2 regions of the Turicibacter sp. T129 genome follow, and region 2 is predicted to be linked to the other one. Evidence: a T-box and tRNA genes for the amino acid it is inferred to sense, from the RefSeq annotation. Region 2 holds a T-box; the other holds one or more tRNA genes.
The links. The T-box of region 2 lies ahead of thrS (threonine--tRNA ligase). A T-box ahead of a tRNA ligase gene usually reads a tRNA of that ligase, here a tRNA-Thr.
Positions count from the first base shown of each region.

Region 1: it has a tRNA-Thr gene. The T-box ahead of thrS (threonine--tRNA ligase) is inferred to sense a tRNA for this amino acid. The anticodon was not compared.

Region 1 is NZ_JAMQUU010000043.1:836-10,860, reverse strand. Features, by position in the region: gene NEH75_RS08815 (sodium-dependent transporter) at 1-75, shown strand, start outside; gene NEH75_RS08810 (hypothetical protein) at 393-575, opposite strand; gene NEH75_RS08805 (patatin-like phospholipase family protein) at 944-1,999, opposite strand; gene NEH75_RS08800 (cation diffusion facilitator family transporter) at 2,237-3,136, opposite strand; tRNA gene NEH75_RS08795 (tRNA-Leu) at 3,305-3,388, opposite strand; tRNA gene NEH75_RS08790 (tRNA-Lys) at 3,451-3,526, opposite strand; tRNA gene NEH75_RS08785 (tRNA-Gln) at 3,537-3,611, opposite strand; tRNA gene NEH75_RS08780 (tRNA-Val) at 3,742-3,817, opposite strand; tRNA gene NEH75_RS08775 (tRNA-Thr) at 3,826-3,901, opposite strand; tRNA gene NEH75_RS08770 (tRNA-Glu) at 4,032-4,108, opposite strand; gene NEH75_RS08765 (AAA domain-containing protein) at 4,250-8,659, opposite strand; gene NEH75_RS08760 (hypothetical protein) at 8,776-9,096, opposite strand; gene NEH75_RS08755 (CoA-disulfide reductase) at 9,185-10,025, opposite strand, start outside.
Region 2 is NZ_JAMQUU010000005.1:6,372-16,396, forward strand. Features, by position in the region: gene NEH75_RS00395 (hypothetical protein) at 1-488, shown strand, start outside; gene mutM (DNA-formamidopyrimidine glycosylase) at 524-1,369, shown strand; gene coaE (dephospho-CoA kinase) at 1,370-1,987, shown strand; gene NEH75_RS00410 (hypothetical protein) at 2,032-2,397, shown strand; gene NEH75_RS00415 (replication initiation and membrane attachment family protein) at 2,472-3,830, shown strand; gene dnaI (primosomal protein DnaI) at 3,836-4,744, shown strand; T-box leader at 4,831-5,045, shown strand; gene thrS (threonine--tRNA ligase) at 5,126-7,063, shown strand; gene NEH75_RS00430 (CvpA family protein) at 7,229-8,215, shown strand; ribosomal protein L20 leader region at 8,270-8,409, shown strand; gene infC (translation initiation factor IF-3) at 8,435-8,971, shown strand; gene rpmI (50S ribosomal protein L35) at 8,996-9,193, shown strand; gene rplT (50S ribosomal protein L20) at 9,237-9,596, shown strand; gene NEH75_RS00450 (M42 family metallopeptidase) at 9,790-10,025, shown strand, end outside.

The sequences.
Region 1 (10,025 bases), on a different contig from region 2:
ACAGTAACAAAATTTGTTGCACCTGTCGCTATTGCTATCGTATTCTTAACTGGAATCCAAGCCTTATTTAGCTAAGCAATTCTAAAAACTGTTTCATGATGAAACAGTTTTTTTATGCATTATTTCATATATCTAACATTAATCTTTCAATATACTTTGACATTTTCCGTTCATAATAATTATGAAAACAGTGATTCAATTCATATGAGGAGGTCAATGAACATGAATAATCATCAATTAGTTCAACTTTTAAAACTTACTAATCTATATCTATTTTTTCAAAATTCATCTATATTATTCTCCTCATTTACTAAAAAAATACGTCAAATGATTTTATTTGAAGATGAATAACATAAAAAAGAGAAAGTTTTGGCTTTCTCTTTTTATGTTATTCATGAACAGTAACAACAAGCTTTAATTGTTCTAACTTCCAAAACTCCTCCAACAAAACTTTCTGATGAGGTATTTTTAAATGTTACTAAAATGGTTGCGAATCCATCTTCATCAACCTCTAAATCTCGTAATAATGCGCTCAGAATCTGATAACTTATATCAACTACCTCAGGTATCTTCATTCTCTGTAATATTTCACGGATTAATAATTAATCATTAATTAATATATCGACCGTCCAATCTACGACTTAAAGTAGAGCACCATTTACCTCATAATAAGACATAAAGAAATTCATAGATTCCTCCCTTAATACCTTCATTTCATAGTTAAACATTCCACTCTGCCAATCCTAAAAACACAAAAAGAAAGTTGTCAGCTCTAACAACCTCGCTCTATAAAATTATTAAAAATATTGATTAAAATCTTAGCTAATTGATGCTCATTCAAATAAATCTTAATTAGATTATTTACTGTATCAATTACCCCTCTTGATAAATCCGATAGAATCACTCATCCTCCAAACACTATCTTTCTCAAAAAAATATCCGATTATTTCATGCGATAAAACTCATCTGGCTGACATCCAATTTGACTAATATACAATTTACGAGTAAAAGCTTTTATTTTATCCCAATGTTCTTCTACCATTTTTTCACCAACTGCTTCCAATGCTTTTATATTTTTTGTACTGACATTATCCATAAGAGGACTGACATCAAATTGACTTAAATCTGGTTCAATTCTAAAATACTGATCCCGAATATGCTGACACCGATACAGGACTTTTAATTGGTGATCAACAGTTTGAGAACCTGCTGAACCATAAATATCAATGACAGGGACCACCCATCTCACTTTTCCCCATCTTTTAGATGATTCATACGGATACGTTTTACCTTTAGAACCTGTCCCTAATGACAAAATCATAATATCATCTGGCGACGGTTGAAAAGGAAACTTACAAGCTTCAACATAAGCGCATAACGCAGGATTATTCGCAAACATTCCTCCATCAATTAAGGAGTATGACTCTTCTTTAGACTGATTATTTAACTTAGCAACCGGAAAATAGGTAGGAGCTGCTGTTGAAGCCCGAATCACCTCTCGAACTAAAAAATTTTTATCAACCTCTCGATAAGCATTCATCTGATTAAAAAAAATGGCTTCCCCATGTTCCACATCATACGCTGGAAACAAACAGGGTTTCACCAAATCTTCTAACCGTAAGTCACCAAAATAATCAGCTAACATCTTTTCAAGCTTTTCAGCCTTATATAAAGGACTCGTTAATCCAAAATAATCTATCAGTTGCGTTTTCCATGAGCGTTCAAACATTTCACCTCCATGAGCTAAGTATAAATCTAATACCTCTTTAGCACTATATTTTGAATGAGTACTCCCAAAACCATCTGGACAAAGATACAAGCCTGCTAAGATACTTCCTGTACTCGTTCCAGCAATCAAATCAAAATAATCACTAATTCTTGTATTGGGATTTTGACTATACTCTTGCAACAACTCTTCTATCTTTATCATAATTTTAGCTGGAATAATTCCGCGTATTCCACCTCCATCAATCGATAGCACTCGAATTTTCCTTTTCATCTCTATCCCCCTCCTACTAATTAATATATGAGCATATATACAATATAATAATTAATCATTCCATATCAGATGTGCCTGACTATTTATATCCTTTATTAAACTGGATAGGCGAAAAACTGGCCTTATCTTTTCATCTTAGAAGGATTTTTATTTTTAATAGCATACTAATAGCTTTCTGAACCACAGGCATAGTAAGTGATTGTCAAATATACAAAAAAGAGACTAGCAACTAGTCCCTTATAAAATATCAGGTAATAATTCGATATAAAAATCAGAAAAATCATTTTGTAATGCCTCTTCTAATAAATCCTGAACTTTAGAATACAACCTAACCGATACATAATCATCATTAGGAAGTACATAAATAGAAATCCAAATCTTTCTGCCTGTGCGCACTACATCATACGTTGTTTCATGCAAATGATACGACTTTAGAATGGGTTCACATTTGTCTTTAATTAATACCATTGTTTCCTCTTCAGGAGCCATTAAAAAAATATCTCTCATCGCTGTTAAAACGGCACGAATTGGTAACGGTAAAATAAAACACGACAAAAAAATCGCAATGATTTGATCTAAATAAGGCAACAAAGCATCGAACCAAGGATGACTAACAAATGTAGGAACCAAAAAAGCAACTGACATCCCAAAACTTGCAATCGCATCAATGGACCACTCCATCATTTCTGTTTTCAAAATAGGGGAATTTGAATCTCGATTTAAGCGCCTCAATATTAAGATTACAATCACACTCAAACCTGTTGCAAACAACTCAAAATAAGCAATTTGCGTAAACTGAATATCACGCCCCCCATGAAACATCAACTGTACATTGTTTACGACAAGTGCCACTGTCACAGAAGCTAACACAAACCCTTTAATCGCAATAAACAACGATTCAACTTGCGAATAACCATAAGGTTGTTTTTCACTGACTGGCTTATAAAGTAGTGGAACAAGCTTTAATGAAAATAAGATCATCATCAACTCTGATGCATCATAAATTGAATCCATTAAAACAGCTTGCGACTTTGACAGAATAGCCATCAGAAGCTCCGCTAATACAAATAAAACCCCTGCTCCTAAAGAAATTTTCAAAGCTATTCGTTCTCTCTTCTCTTCTAAGCGCCTATCCATTCTTTCACAACTTTCTTTATGATTTTATATTCTATTATATTAAAGTAAATGAAAAATTACGCATAAAAAAAATGGATACTAATATAAAAACGTTCTTTTAGGCAACTATATCTAATTAAAAAACAACAAAAAAGACATCCCAGTGAGGATATCCTTCATGATATTAAATGGTGCGGGTGACAGGAGTTGAACCTGCACACCAAAGGTACTAGAGCCTAAATCTAGCGCGTCTGCCAATTCCGCCACACCCGCAATTTGATTACTTTTTTATTATATCATCTTTTCACTAAAAAACAAGTATAAAATAAAAAAAATGGTGTCCTGCAGAGGACTCGAACCTCTGACCCTCTGATTAAAAGTCAGATGCTCTACCAACTGAGCTAGCAGGACACAATTTAATTGGCTGGGCTAGCTGGATTCGAACCAGCGCATGACGGAGTCAAAGTCCGTTGCCTTACCGCTTGGCTATAGCCCATTTTTTCTTATTGTCTAGCAACACTCGCATAACACTTGTAAAGTTCAATAATGATTCATAACTTTTAGTTATTTTATCATTCTTTTCACTTTCAGCGTGTTATAAACGCTCGCTTATGCTTTTCTTGTTATGGTGGAGGATGACGGGCTCGAACCGCCGACCCTCTGCTTGTAAGGCAGATGCTCTCCCAGCTGAGCTAATCCTCCATATTTTATGGTGCCGGAAACAGGACTTGAACCCGCAACCTACTGATTACAAGTCAGTTGCTCTACCAATTGAGCTATTCCGGCTTTTTTTACATTGTCTAGCAACACTCGCATAACACTTGTAAAGTTCAATAACAATTCATAACCTCTAGTTATTTCATTGTTCTTTCCACTTTCAGCGTGTTATAAACGCTCATTTTTGCTTTTCTTTTAATGGTGACCCGTACGGGATTCGAACCCGTGTATGCATGCGTGAAAGGCATGTGTGTTAAACCGCTTCACCAACGGGCCTTTTCTTTCGTTCGGCTTGGTACACATATATAATATCACGCCTGTCGAATTGTGTCAACAAATTATTCAAACTTTTTGCCGAAATTTTTCTCTTTTTATACTATGAGCAAAAATCATCGCTTTATACAAAAAAAATCTATCTTACGATAGATTTTTTTCACCTTCAATTCCGAGCTCTTTAAGTTTTTCAAAAACAGGTTGAAGTGCAAGTTCTTGATTTCGATAAAAGATACTTCCACGAATATGGATAAAATGCCATCCAGCACGTTCAAGCACGCCTTGACGCTCAAGATCTTGTTCAATCTTTTCAACCCCATAGAACGTATCGCCGTCACACTCAATTGCTAAACGTTGACGCTCTCCTTCAACCACTAAATCCATTTGATACTTTCCAATGGACACCTTGGACTTCACAACATAACCACGAGCTTCAATAGCTTTCATCACATCACGTTCTAGCAACGTTTCACACTCATGACTTACTAACTCATACATCGGTTTTGGATTTTGACAATAAGCTAATAATTCATAACGTAAATCTTCCGCTGATAACTCGCTAATAGAAACCGAATGATATAGACGCATCTGACACTTCGCACGACTAGCTGCAACATTAAAACGTTGCGTGTACATCTTCTTATTTAATGCATTGTAACGCATATTAGGTGCGATAACTAAAGATAAGAACATCACATCACGCTCATCTCCTTGGAACGAATAAGCATCGCCACAAATAATCTGACGCTCAACCATGACCTTCTCCCCAACCGCATCTAATAAGAGTTTCTGAATTAACTTCGCTTGCTCAGCACCAAGTAAAGAAATCACACCCATGCTTTTTCCATCATATATCGGATTTTCAATACAAGCTTTAATATCAGAAACAATTCGCTTCGCCTCATTTAAATTCGTCTTCTTCTCATCCCGAGCACCATCTTCAACATAAATTGCCATCACAGCAGGATTAAACTGTTCAGATAAAACGGGTAATTTAAGCGGAATCATCTCATTATGATAAGCTAACTCATTTGAGAATCCGATAATTTCAGGTACACAACGGAAATGTTCCTTTAACATGAGCTTTCCTTTACTTGAAAAGACGCGGCAAGCAATATCATAAAGAGACGTTTGGAAATCATATGAATTCCCATTTTCAATATTATACAAATATCGACTCATCAAATCTTTAACTGACGCCTCAGAAATCCCCGGCATCATTGGACTAATCTGCTGATCATCTCCAACAATAACCACCTTTTTTCCACGCATTAAAATCGGTAAACTTAACACATTACACTGGCTACTTTCATCAATAATAACCACATCAAATAAATCAGGATTCACCTTAAAATTCTCAATGGCCTCTTTGACCGGCATAATCCAAACTGGAATGGCACTTTGGCACTTCTCCATCTCAACACGAGCCTCACGTCTAAACTTCTGGGCCTGTCGTCCCGTTCCTTTTCCAATTCGATTCATCTTCTGCATCCATGTTTGAAGCGCACGGTCCTCTTCAGGCGTCACACGATCTAACTGATTCTTCCACGTCATTTTAAAAATTAATTGCTTAATCAATGAGATCTCTTCTTTTTCAAGCATCTGCATTTTTAATTCAAGCTCACCATTTTTCCAATCTTCAAGTGAATCTAAAAAAGTCGTTAACTTCGCATAATCAAAAATCTCAGCCAAACTTCCAGGCATCAGCTCCACCATACCAATTGTATTCACTAACTCATTCGCAAATAACGGCATCGCCACCTTTAGTTCATGAAGCAATCCATAAAAGACTTGATATTGCTCTTTAATCTGATTTAATGACTGGATTTTTCCTAATATTTCAGCAAATAACTCTAAATCTTTATTCACTAAAGCATTATAAAGCTCCTGACCAACTGAATGAAGTTGTTCACCGATAAGTAGTGGCTTATATTTACTTAAAAGAACTTGATAAACCTCTTGCCACCCTTTTTGTCTTATTTTATTTTGCGTCAATTCAATCGAATAAGATAACGCCTTTAAATCAGATAAATTTTCATAACCAATTTTTTTATACCCTTGAACAATTGGTGATAAAAAGTCATTTAATTGCTGAATTTCTTCAAGGCATTCCATAATAATACTAAATTGCTTCATCTTTTGATTATGAGCAAACAATACCTGACTTTCATTACCATCAATAAACTCACCACCATTAGGTGCCATATTCTTATTCCAAATCTTTGCAAACTTAGCTAACAATTCGAGCTTTTGTCTTTGGGATTCAATGCGATTTAAATCATCTAACGTTGAAAGTTTTTGACCATTAATACGCGTATTTTCATAAAAGGCACGAATATCAGAATTAAATGTTAAATAAAGTCCTCCAATCCCTTTACCCGCTTGAAGACGTTCTTTCAAAGAAGTAATGATACTTTCATACTTTGGATGATCATAGTAATCACACTCAACCACATCATTAACAATCAATACTTCTATTTCATTGACTTTCATAATGATATCTTTTAGACGATTAAAGACAGTCTCCCAAATCAATGATCGTTCTTCATTTAACAAGCATTCCTCAAGTATCCGTTGTTCCAGTGGATCTTGTAGCTTCTCAAGCTTTTGACATAATGGTTCTAGTTGACGTCCAAGTTCATCAATAAACGTACGATTCTCTTCAAACTCGTATAGCTTTGGCATCAACTTAAGCTCTTGAATTCGCGTCGAGTAACACTGCTCTTCACTTAATAACTTGCGATACTCCTCAACGCTCATTAAACGACTTAACGCTGGTAACTTTAATTGAGCTAAATCTTTATGCTGTGCAGGAAGCATCCCTTTTAACTCCCACAACGTCACAAACTGATCTTCAGTTAGTGGAGACACTGCATCCATTGAGACTTTATCCTTAACCCAGCCAAATCGGTCCACCTGTTCTGCCACTAATTGCGCCATCTCATAAGGTTGACAAATCTTATCCTTCCAAACTTGACCTTTTGAATCTAATTCCTTGAAACGAACAATATTATTCTTTGTAATACTCATCTGGCGTCGTACCATATCTAACTGGCGACTCAACACTTGAATCTCTTTATCTAAAAGCTTTGTATCATAGGTCGCTAATCCTTCAGAAATCATTCGAATTGATTGCTCAATCTGCGCAAGTGATTGACGATCTCCACCTAAAAACGACACACACAACGATTGAATTTCTTCCGGTAACTTATCAATTAACACACGTAATGCCTTATCTTTCTCACTTGTCACCAATACACGCTTTCCATGCGCTAATAAATGAGCAATCAAATTAACAATCGTATGACTTTTCCCGGTTCCTGGAGGGCCTTGTACTGTTACGGCAACATTATTTGCTAAACGTCTAGCAATATCCTTTTGCTCTTCATTCGCAGGAAGTGGAAATAATAATTGTTCTCCAATGCCTACCCAATCCTTTAATTCATCCTGTGATTGCCTCAATCCATCTACATCAATAATTGCTTGAATCGTTTTTGGAATTCTTCCACCTTCTTCAAGATACTCAATCGTCGACTGTAAATCCTCTTTTAATAAGGCTTCTGAACGCTTTCGAATGAAAATCACACTCTGTTGCTTAACCATTGGAAACTTACTAACAGGTTCTACCTCATCTTTTCCTAAATACAATCCATTTGGATGCATATAATGAATCAATTGACGTAAAATTCCCTCCGACTCCTCAATATCAAACGGAGAGATCATCGATCCAGACACAGCTTCCTTCAGTTGCATGATTTCCTGCTGATTCGCAAACTCAACACCGGCTAAAACTTCTAAATCTAATTGATATCCTCTCGTGCTCGGCAATAACTTCGCCACACCTCTTTCGGCATCAAAATCTAACTCCAATTTCATAACGAGCATCGGGTGATGAATTGGATATTTTAATTGATAAGATAACACACCAATTCCCATCATAATTTCAAGAGATTGCTCTTCTGATTTCATCATCTGTCTCAGTTGGAAAAAGTAATCATACATTTTTTGAATCTGGCGTTTACGCTTTTGATTAAGAGCCCATTCTTTCCACTCTTCAATCCACGTCTCATACATCTTTAAACAATACTTCATATGAAGCGGTAAATCTTTCATTTTGTCGAGCGCTTCATTAACCTCAATAAACATCTCAGAATGTTGGATTAAAAATCTTTCCCATTGCGTTAACTCAATCTTCCCCTGATGAACATGACTCACCTTTTTTTGAAGCTGTTCCCAGTTTTGATTCATAATTTCTTCTAATTCAACACCCGAGCAAATCACACTTCCATCCTTAGTATAGTCAAATTGTAATAATTCAAAAATTCTCCCTAATTTATGATCAAAAATTGGATAATCATTTTTAAAGACTTGTTGGTGCACCTCAAGATAAGCATCTGCATCAACACCATCTCCTCCTAAAAAACATCCATCCCCAAGTGGTAACTCATCTAGCATCCAAGACTTTTCATACTGCTTCAACTCACGAATCGGTTGACTTGTTAAATGGCGGAGTGCTAATAGATATTCAAATAACTGCTTTACCTTCTTGTCCAAAATTTTCACTCCTTTAACTCACACTTTTCTTCATTATATCACGAAAAGCAACAATCTCCGCACCTATATATACATACATATTCCGACAAAATCTAAAAAAGGTGACCAGTCAAAGACTAGACACCATTTTTAGAACCTTCATTTACCATATATACCCCTTGTAGCTGTTCCATAACACCATGATCCTTCGTTGAAAGACGCATACTTCCTATCACAACAATTATTAAAAAAGAAAGAACTAGAAAAAGAAACATTAAATACTTGAACCACGATCTACGTTTCTTATTATCATAATCTTTATATATATCACAATCTACAACCTCATCACCCACATAATCAATCACAACGCCAGCTTCCTTTAACTCTTCCTTATTAAGTTCTTCATAAACTAAAGAATCACTATAACAACTAATAGGAGTAATATTATTCTTTTCCATAATAATCCCTCCTCCTACTAACTATTATATTAAAAAGACCAAAAAACGACACAAAAAAGGGGCATTCTCACGAACCACCCCTTTTAAATTATTTTGCCACGCTACCTGCAATATTTAAAACATCCCATGTTCTTGCGAATGGTGGTGCATAGCATAAATCTAACATCGCTAATTGATCAGTGGTTAACCCAGCAAAAATAGCTGTAGCTAAGACGTTAACACGTTGAACAGCATCTTTACGTCCAACAATTTGTCCACCTAAGATAACTTTTGTGTCAGCATTATAGATTAATTTAACATTAATTTTTGATTGCCCTGGATAATAAGACGTTTGATTCATATCTGTAATGAATACAGTCTTATAATTAATTCCTAGATTCATGGCTTCTTGTTCAGATAATCCTGTACGCCCAGCCTCTAAATTCATCACTTTTAAACAAGCTGAAGCTAAAGATCCATTGAATGTATGATGAGCACCTGCTAAGTTTTCACCAATAATACGGCCCATTTTATTTGCGACAGTGGCTAAAGGAATATATGCAGGTTCAGGTTTTAAAATATGATTAATACTTGCACAATCACCAGCAGCATAAATATCTTCAATAGAAGTACGACCTTCATGATCAATCACTAACGCACCATTACGTAACATCTCAATTTTAGTATCTTTTAAGAAGCTCGTATTTGGACGAACACCAGCCGTTAAAACAACAATATCAACGTCAAATGTTTCATCATTTGTTTTAATTTGAGTGACTGCCTGATCTCCCACTAACTCAGTAACCGTTTGTGATAAATGTAAGTGAACATCATGTGTACGTAACTCTTCTTCTAATAAATCTGTAATTTCTTTATCAAATGTATCCACTAAAACACGATCATTTAATTGGAAAACATGAACCTCTTTTCCATATTGTTTAGCAGCTTCG
Region 2 (10,025 bases):
TTCCATTACAAGCTACCACGTCATTTAATGTGATTTCTTTTGCAACCAATACTTTTACAACTGTGAAAAAAGAAGTAGATGAAAGTGTAGAAGAGGAGCAAGTCGAACAATATATAAATGTGATGCCTTTACTCGTGACTAATAGTGAGTTAACGAGTGCAACCATGTCAATTTTACTTGGCTATTATAGTGAATTTTTGAATGATTTTGAGCAAGTTGACATTTATGCAGAGAATCAATTATTATATTCTTTTGATATTGATTCGACACAAAAACAACAAGTTTGGATTGATGATCGTGTGATTGAGTGGAGCGAAGTGGAGCTTTCAACACAGGAGGTATATGAATTATTGAATGAAGTTCAGGCCACAACATCGTTAAGCATTGTGTTCCGAGGTCCTCTGATGAACCATTCATTTGAATTAGAATTAGTTGAGAATGCAACATTAATCATGATGGCTGATATTTATCAGTCAATTAATAAATAAACAACTAGATTAGACGAAAAAGGAAGTTAGATAGTATGCCAGAATTACCAGAAGTTGAAACCGTTAAAGAGGCATTGAATCAAACGGTAAAAGGTCAAACCATTAAAGACATTGAACTTCGTTATGAGCCCATGGTAAAAAATATGAGTGCAGATGAATTTAAGGAAAAATTAATTAATCAAACCATTCAAGAAGTGAGTCGACGAGGGAAGTATTTAGTCTTTCATTTTGATGATTATCAATTGTTATCTCATCTACGAATGGAAGGAAAGTATTTTTATGTGGATTCTGATTTTGAATTAAATCCTCATGTTCATGCGATTTTCACGTTAGAAAATGGAAAACGATTATTATATCAAGATACACGTAAATTCGGAACGTATCATTTATACGATAAAGCCATTGATTTAGAAACGACGGCGCCGTTTCAAGTGTTAGGTTTAGAGCCTTTTGCAACAGAGTTTACACCATCATATGTGAAAGAAAAAATTCAGAACAAAAAGAAACCGATTAAATCATTGTTACTTGATCAAACAGTTGTATGTGGACTTGGAAATATTTATGTCGATGAAGTTCTTTATCGTGCCCGATTGCATCCATTAACTTCAAGCTCAGAATTAACAGACAAAGACATTGCAAATGTGGTAAAATATACGGTAGAAGTATTAGCGCGTGCAATTGAATTAGGTGGAACGACGATTCGTACGTTTCGTTCCTCGCATGGAGTTTCTGGAACTTTTCAAAATGAGCTGTTAGTTCATCAACGAAAAGGAGAGAACTGTTACGAGTGTCACACACCGATTGAGAAAATTAAAGTCGGTGGACGTGGGACCTATTTCTGTCCAACGTGTCAGAAGTTAACGGCGAAGGAGATGAAGTAAATGTTAGTCGTTGGATTAACAGGTGGGATTTCATCTGGAAAAAGCACAGTTACTTCATGGTTTTTAGAAAAGGGGATTGTTGTTTTAGATGCAGATCGTATTGTGAGACAACTTCAGAAGCCAGGAAGTCAGTTACTGTATGATTTAGCGCATGAGTTTGGCTCATCTGTGATTAAGGAAAATGGAGAATTAGCTCGTGATGTACTAGGTTCGATTATTTTTCATGATGAGTCGGCAAAGTATAAGTTAAATGAAATGATTCATCCGCTAGTCAAACAAAAAATAGTGGAGGGAATTGAAGTTGCGAGACGAAATGGGGAACAACTTGTGGTACTTGATGTCCCGCTACTGTTTGAAAGTGATTTTGAATCATTAGCTGATTGTACATTAGTTGTTTATGTTCCACGTGACATTCAAGTAAAACGTTTGATGAAGCGTGATGGAATTGATGAGGATTACGCGTTAGCGAAAATTAATTCACAAATGTCACTCGAACAAAAGCGAGATCGTGCTGATTATGTTTTAACTAATGAGCGCTCCATGAGTGAGTTACGAACTCAATTTGAGGAGATGTTTGAGATGCTTTGGGAAAAAGCATGTCAGACTTCTTTAGATTAGTCTTGACATATAGAGTTGCTATGAAATGATGGGAGGAATTAAAAATGGGATTTATGGACATGTTTAAAACGCACTTCGAGTCGGGGGAAAGGGCGACAGATGAGGTGTTGATGACACACTATTATAAAAATAATTATCAACAAACAAAGGCAGGATTGTTAGAGGTCGCTAAAGAGTTAGATTTCAATGTTGCCTTTGAAGACGATATTCGTCAAGAATTAATGTTGAAACGTAAAGATTGTGAGGTTATCGTCACGATTGTAAAAATTAATCCAATCGAAACGACGGTGGATTTTACAGTAAATACAGCAGGTCTAATCAGCTTTGGAAAAGGAAAGAAAGTCATTCAGTCTTTATATCAAGCATTAGATAAGCGATTAATGTTTAAAGGTCTTGCTTTAAACCGATAATATAAGAAATCAATCCCTATTTTAAATAGGGATTTCACATTTTAACAGAAGGAGTGTTTGTGGTGGATACAACGATGATTAAACCGAATACAGAATTCGAACTTTGTGTCACACAAATGATGACTTCGGAAGAATTGCAAATTTTAACGTTACTTTATCAACCTATTATCGGCTCTGTGGCCGTTAGCTTATATATGACTTTAAATACATTAGCTAGTAAAAGTAGTCCCTCTTTATTTTCACATCACTTATTATTACAAGTTTTAAATGTTGGAGTAGAAGATTTATTGGCTTTACGATATAAGTTAGAAGCAGTTGGATTGATTCAAGTGTATGTCACCGAAGAAGATCATCATTTGACATATTATTTAAAGAAACCGATGCAGGCAAAAGCCTTTTTTAATGATGGGATTATTAACGTCTTTTTAAATTTAAAAGTTGGAAATCATGATTATCAGCAATTAAAACAATTATTTGTTCAAGAACTCCCACACATTCAAGGACAAAATATTTCAAAACCTTTCAATGAAGTTTTTGATACAACGGTTCTTATGCGTTCTTCTGCTACTTTACAGGCAAGTCCTTTACCGACAGTGGCGGATAATCAAAAGGGTGTTAAATTAGAATTAGCATTTGATCAAGAATTGTTATTTGCCTTACTGAAGCAGTTTGGAATGGATGATCAGATATTATCTGATAAGCTATTAGATCAAATTAATAAAATTGCCTTTTTATATAAGCTAGATGAACATGAACTAGCGCGTCTCATTTTTGATGCCCTTGATACGGATGGCTTTGTGAATTTAGAAGTGTTCCGCAAGCAAGCGAAACAATACTTCCAATTCTTGAATAAAGGTAAGCCGATTGAGGTTGTGGAGATGCCAAAAACTAAACAGGAGGCGCCACTTATGGATGAGACACAAGCTGCTTTATCAAAAGAAAAGCAATTACTTGTCCATTTATCGCAAAATCCAATTGATTTCCTACGTTTTAAATATCACCAAAAAGAGCCCGTTCCAGCTGATCGGCAGTTAGTAGAGTGGTTAATGGTCGATCAACAGATGGCACCAGGAGTTGTTAATGTTTTAATTGATTATGTATTAAATATTTCAGATGGGCGTTTGCCAAAACAATTGGTTGAAAAAATTGCGGGTGAATGGCAACGTAAAGAAATTAATACAACTGAAAAGGCTATGGTACAAGTTAAGACAATGTTAAAAGCAAAACAAAAACGTGAAATTGAAAAAACAATGCCAGCAGCAGCGAAGGTGTATCCAAAGACAGCTCGAGTCGTACGACAAGAACAAGTGCCAGATTGGTTAAAGGCAAATGCACAACGTGTCGAAGAGAAGAAGTCATTAACGGATGACGATTTACAAAAGATCGAACGTATGAAACAATTACAAAGTCAACTTTTAAATCAGAAAGGGTGAGAGTGGTGCAACGAATTGGAGATTTAATGGCTAGACCAGCAGGGGCGAAGGAAGCTTATACGGAAATTTTAAATGAACCTGAGATTGCAAAAGCATTACATCAATATCAAGATGACATTGATCCATCTTTAATCTCGAATTATATTTCTGATTTAGATGAGTTTTTAAGAAATAAAGAAAAGTGTAACGGATGTGTAGGATTAAATAGTTGTAGGCAACCTATTAAAGGCCATTATCCAACACTGAAACCTTCTTATAAGCAATTAAAGGTGGCGTATACGCCATGTCAGTATGCGTTAAATCAAAAACATTTAGAAAATATTAAGAGTTTCCATATGCCGGCTGATATTTTAAATGCAAATTTCGAACAATTTATTATGGATCCGGAGCGTGCCGAGTTTTATGAAAAGGCATCGTTGTTCATCCATGAATATATGACGACAAAAAAAGGGCGTGGGCTTTATCTATATGGTCCATTTGGAACTGGAAAGACATATATGTTAAGTGCAATTGCTAACATTTTATCTCAACGAGGAATTGTTTGTGGACTTGTTTATTTTCCAGAATTAATTGCTGAAATTAAATCAGGATTTAATAGTGAAAACAGTAGTGCGTATGATAAGATTGAGCAATTAAAACAAATTGAAGTGCTTATGCTTGATGACATCGGAAGTGAGTCCATGACGAGCTGGATGCGTGACGAAGTGTTGGGGCGAATTTTAAACTATCGTATGCACCAAGGATTGCCAACCTTCTTTACTTCAAATCTCGATTATAATCAGCTTCAACATCATTATTCCTATACGCAAAAAGGTGAAGTGGAAGAAATTAAAGGAGCTCGTGTATTAGAACGCATTAAAGCTTTAACAACCCCTGTGGCCATTACAGGAACAAACTATCGCCAAAAACGATAAAAATTGAAGTATTTTTTCTTGATTTCAAAAAAATCATGCATTATAATATGAATCAGACATATAATATATAGGTAATTCGTCACATATTAAAAGTTTTGATAAGGATAAGGTTTAATAAAAACGACTTTTTAGAGAGGAAATCCTCGGCTGTAAGATTTCTAAGAACGCTTATTAAATTACTCCCTTTGAACTGGACTTGAAAAAGATTCCCGCTGGCTGCGTTAAAGCTGAATTAAGTTGCTGATAAAGTCTTTTACTTTATCGGAAATAGGATGGTACCGCGATTTCAATCGTTCCTACTCGTTAAGATTAGGAGCGATTTTTTTATATTCATAAAAATTCGCTCCGATCATCATGAATCACAAAAAGGAGGAAAACACTATGATTAACATTACTTTCCCAGATGGAAATGTGAAACAGTTTGAAAATGGAATTACTGCCGAAGCGATTGCTCAATCAATTTCACCAGGATTACGTAAACGTTGTGTGGCAGCTAAATTAAACGGACATTTATATGATTTAACTCGTCCAATCGAGGCAGATGCAAAAATCGAGTTAATTACAAATGATCGCCCTGAAGCTTGGGAAATCATTAATCACTCTGCGGCTCATTTAATGGCAGCAGCGATTAAACGTCTATATCCAGATGCAAAATTCGGAGTAGGACCAGCTATCGAAGATGGATTCTATTACGATATCGATACAGAAGCAAAAATCACTGAATCAGATTTAGCAGCGATTGAAAAAATGATGCAAAAAATTTCTTCAGAAGCTTTACCAATTATCCGTCGTGAATTAAGCCGTGAAGAGGCAAAAGAATTCTTTGCCAATGATGAATATAAATTAGAATTAATTGATGCTATTAAAGAAGGAGAAGTTATTACAACTTACTCTGAAGGAGATTTCACTGACTTATGTAGTGGAGTTCACGTGGGTAATACAAAAGATGTTAAATTCTTTAAATTATTAAATGTAGCGGGAGCTTACTGGCGTGGAGATAGTGATAACAAAATGTTAACTCGTATTTACGGGGCAGCTGCTTTAACAAAAGATCAATTAGCTGAACACTTACGTATTTTAGAAGAACGTAAAGAGCGTGATCATAAAAAAATCGGACGTGAATTAGAATTATTCACATTCAGTCCATTAGTTGGACAAGGACTACCAATCTGGTTACCAAACGGGATGAAAGTTCGTCAACAAATTGAGCGTTATATTATCGATCTAGAAGAAGAGTATGGATATCAACACGTTGCAACTCCAGTTATGGGATCAGTTGATTTATACCGTACATCAGGACACTGGGCACATTACAAAGAAGATATGTTCGTGCCAATGGAAATGGACAATGAAGAATTAGTTTTACGACCAATGTCTTGTCCTCATCACATGATGGTTTATAAAACAAAATTACGTTCATATCGTGATTTACCAATTCGATATGCAGAGCAAGTTATCCAACATCGCTTTGAAGCATCAGGTGCTTTAACAGGTCTTGAGCGTGTTCGTGCGATGACGTTAACTGATTCACATATCTTTGTTCGTCCAGATCAAATTAAAGAAGAATTCTCACGTTGTTTAGAGTTAATTCATCGCGTGATCAAAGATTTCGGTGTAGAAATCAACTACTATCGTTTATCTTTACGTGATCCAAATAACAAAGAGAAATACTTCGATGATGATAAAATGTGGGAAAATGCAGAATCAATGTTACGTGAAACATTAATTGAAAATAATATCCCGTTCATTGAAGCAGAAGGGGAAGCAGCCTTCTATGGTCCTAAACTTGATATCCAAATCAAAACAGCATTAGGGCACGATATCACAATGTCAACAATTCAATTAGACTTCTTATTACCAGAACGTTTCGATTTAACTTATGTTTCTGAAACTGGAGAAAAAGTACGTCCAGTTGTAATGCACCGTGGATTAATCGGAACTTATGAACGTTTCATGGCTTACTTAATTGAAACATATAAAGGAGCATTCCCATTATGGTTAGCACCAACTCAAGTAACAGTGATTCCGGTTAACAACCAATATCACTTAGAGTATGCAAAAGAAGTAGTGAAAGAATTACGTAAATATAAAATTCGCTTAGAACTTGATGATCGCGAAGAGAAAATGGGTTATAAAATCCGCGAATCACAAACTAAGAAAATCCCAATGTCTATCGTATTAGGAGACAAAGAGGTTGCAAATACTGAAGTAACATTCCGTCGCTTCGGAGAGCAAAAAACTGAAACATTACCACTTAAAGAATTCGTTCACTTCTTAGTTGAAGAAATCGCTGAGCGTAAAAATCATAAACCTGAATAATGAATAGAAAAAGGAGACATCGTCTCCTTTTTTTATATTTTTGAATAAAATCGATAAAAATCACAATAATGAAGGTAATATAATATGTCATTTATATCTAGAATATAGGGAAGAATAGTTATAGATATAAACATCCAAAGTGGTGGCAGTCATGGGGGAATGGAAGTGATAAAAATTTTAGTTGTTGATTTAATTATATTCATCGTTTTTTGTATCGCATCAATCGTTGGTTATCAACGTTCTTATCGAATTAGTCTTGTCAATTTAGTGATTCACCTCTTTTCAATTTTTTTATCAGCTTTAGTAGCGGGGGCACTTGTCAATAAAGTGGTATCTTATCTTCCTAAGAAGCTTAAAGTATCTTTATTTGTACCAGATAGTTTTTATTATTTAATTGAGCCTTATGAAGAAAATATCATTCCTTTTATTGTTTTTTTTATTTTGTTTGTCGTTGCATTTGTGATTATTAAGAGTGTAGTTTATGTTTTTTCAGTTAATTATGAATGGCATCAATATTTTTTTCCATCCGCAAAATTTAATCGGATTGGTGATGGTTTGTTAAGTGTTTTATTAAGTATTTTAAATGCATATACGTACGTTATCGTGATCGTTATTATTTTAGCCTTTCCACTATTTGATTTCGTTAAACCTTATTCACTGAGCAATTTATTACTTAAGGTGAATCCGTATGTGTCTCATTTAGTGGAGGAATTTTATCAACCGTATGAAGACGTGAAAAAGAGTATTGATTTATTTGGCAATGAATTAGATGATCTCTTTGCTAATAATAAAGTTAATCTGAATCAATTAGAGCAGTTTATTAAGAAACACCCGAATCAACGTCAAGAAATTCAAGCGGCATTTAAAGAGTTTCTTCCTTTTATGGCCACGACGTCAGCATATTTAAGTTTCTTTCTTGATAATAAAATAGATGCACATGAGATGGAGGCTTACTTAACTAGCATGAAGACGTATATCGATCATAATGTCATCACATTGGAAATTTTTAATTCTTATTATAAAGAGTTGATTCGCAATGGAACGTATGATAGACTTATTGAGGATGAAGTCATCAGTGATGAAGCTTTGAAGACTTTAATCAATAGCGGCATGCTAAATGATGATAATCTAAAAAAGTTAAAGAATATGTAACACTTCATTGACATATACTAATTGAGGTGTTATAATCAATAAATGTGAATATCATGTGGAAAGAAGAAGTACCCACTTCTCACCTGATTAGCTAGAGCTGATAGGTTAAACGTCACTATCGTTACGACGATATTGTTAATGTGATTGTGATTTAAACGTGGGCGCTTACTAAGTGCTTACGTTTTTCTTTTTTTCCATGAATGTTCTATAAAATTGGAGGTGCTCATCATTAGCAAGAAGAATGTAAAAAACGAGAGCTTAATCAATGAAGATATCCGCGCTAAGGAAATGTTAGTGATTGGTCCTAACCGCGAACAACTTGGTTTAATGCAACGTAAAGATGCATTACGTGCTGCTTCTGAGAAAAACTTAGATTTAGTATGTGTTGCACCACAAGCAAATCCTATTGTTTGTCGTATTATGGACTACGGTAAATACCGTTATGAACAACAACGTCACGCTCGTGAGGCTAGAAAAAACCAAACAACTGTGACTTTAAAAGAAGTTCGCTTAAGTCCTAACATCGAACAGCATGACTTTAATACAAAATTAAAAAATGCTCAAAAATTCCTTACAAAAGGTGATAAAGTTAAAGTTAGCGTACGTTTCAAAGGTCGCGAAATCGCACACACTGAATTCGGACGTAATGTTTTAACTCGCTTTGCTGAAGGGTGTGCTGAAATTGCGGATCTTGAATCAAATCCAAAACTTGACGGACGCTCAATGTTTCTCGTTTTAGCACCAAAGAAAAAGTAGAAAAGATAAAGGAGGAACTCTACCATGCCAAAAATGAAATCTCATCGTGGAGCTGCTAAACGCTTTAAACGTACAGGATCAGGGAAATTAAAACGTTCTCACGCTTATACAAGCCACTTAGCTCATAACAAAACAACTAAACAAAAGAAACACTTAGCTAAAGCTGCTATCGTATCAAACAGCGACTACAAACGTATCAAAGATATGTTATATAGCTTATAATAATCACTAAACATTTTTCGTAACAACAAAGGAGGAACTCATTATGCCACGTGTAAAAGGTGGAGTTGTATCACGCAAACGTCGTAAACGCGTTTTAAAATTAGCAAAAGGTTACTTTGGATCTAAACATACATTATACAAAACAGCAAACGAGCAAGTAATGAAATCATTACAATATGCTTACCGTGACCGTCGTCAGAAAAAACGTGACTTCCGTAAATTATGGATCACTCGTATCAACGCTGCTGCTCGTATGAACGGATTATCATACAGCAAATTAATGCACGGATTAAAATTAGCTGGAATCGAAGTTAACCGTAAAATGTTAGCAGATTTAGCTGTATCTGATGCTGCTGCATTCGCTACTTTAGCAAACACTGCTAAAGAAGCAATGAACAAATAATTAATTTGATCATTATTTTTAAAATCTTATTAGACACTACTACTTGGTAGTGTCTTTTTTTATAATCAAGTCTTTGATTAGGTAAAAAGTTTGTTGATGTCGAATAAAAAGATATTTCAAATCTATTTCCAATTATTAGATAAAGTGATATGATACTATTTATAGAAAATTATAACTAGGAGGAGAGAACGTAATGAATCAACTAGATCAAACATTAACGTTTTTAAAGGAAATTACAGATGCGAATGCTGTTCCAGGGCAAGAACGTCAAGCGCGTGAAGTGATGAAAAAATATATCGGGGATAGTGCCGATGAAATTTATCAAGATAACATTGGATCATTAATTGCGAAAAAAGTAGGGGAAGAAGATGGTCCTAAAATTTTAATTGCAGGACATATGGATGAAGTTGGATTCATGGTTCGCCAAAT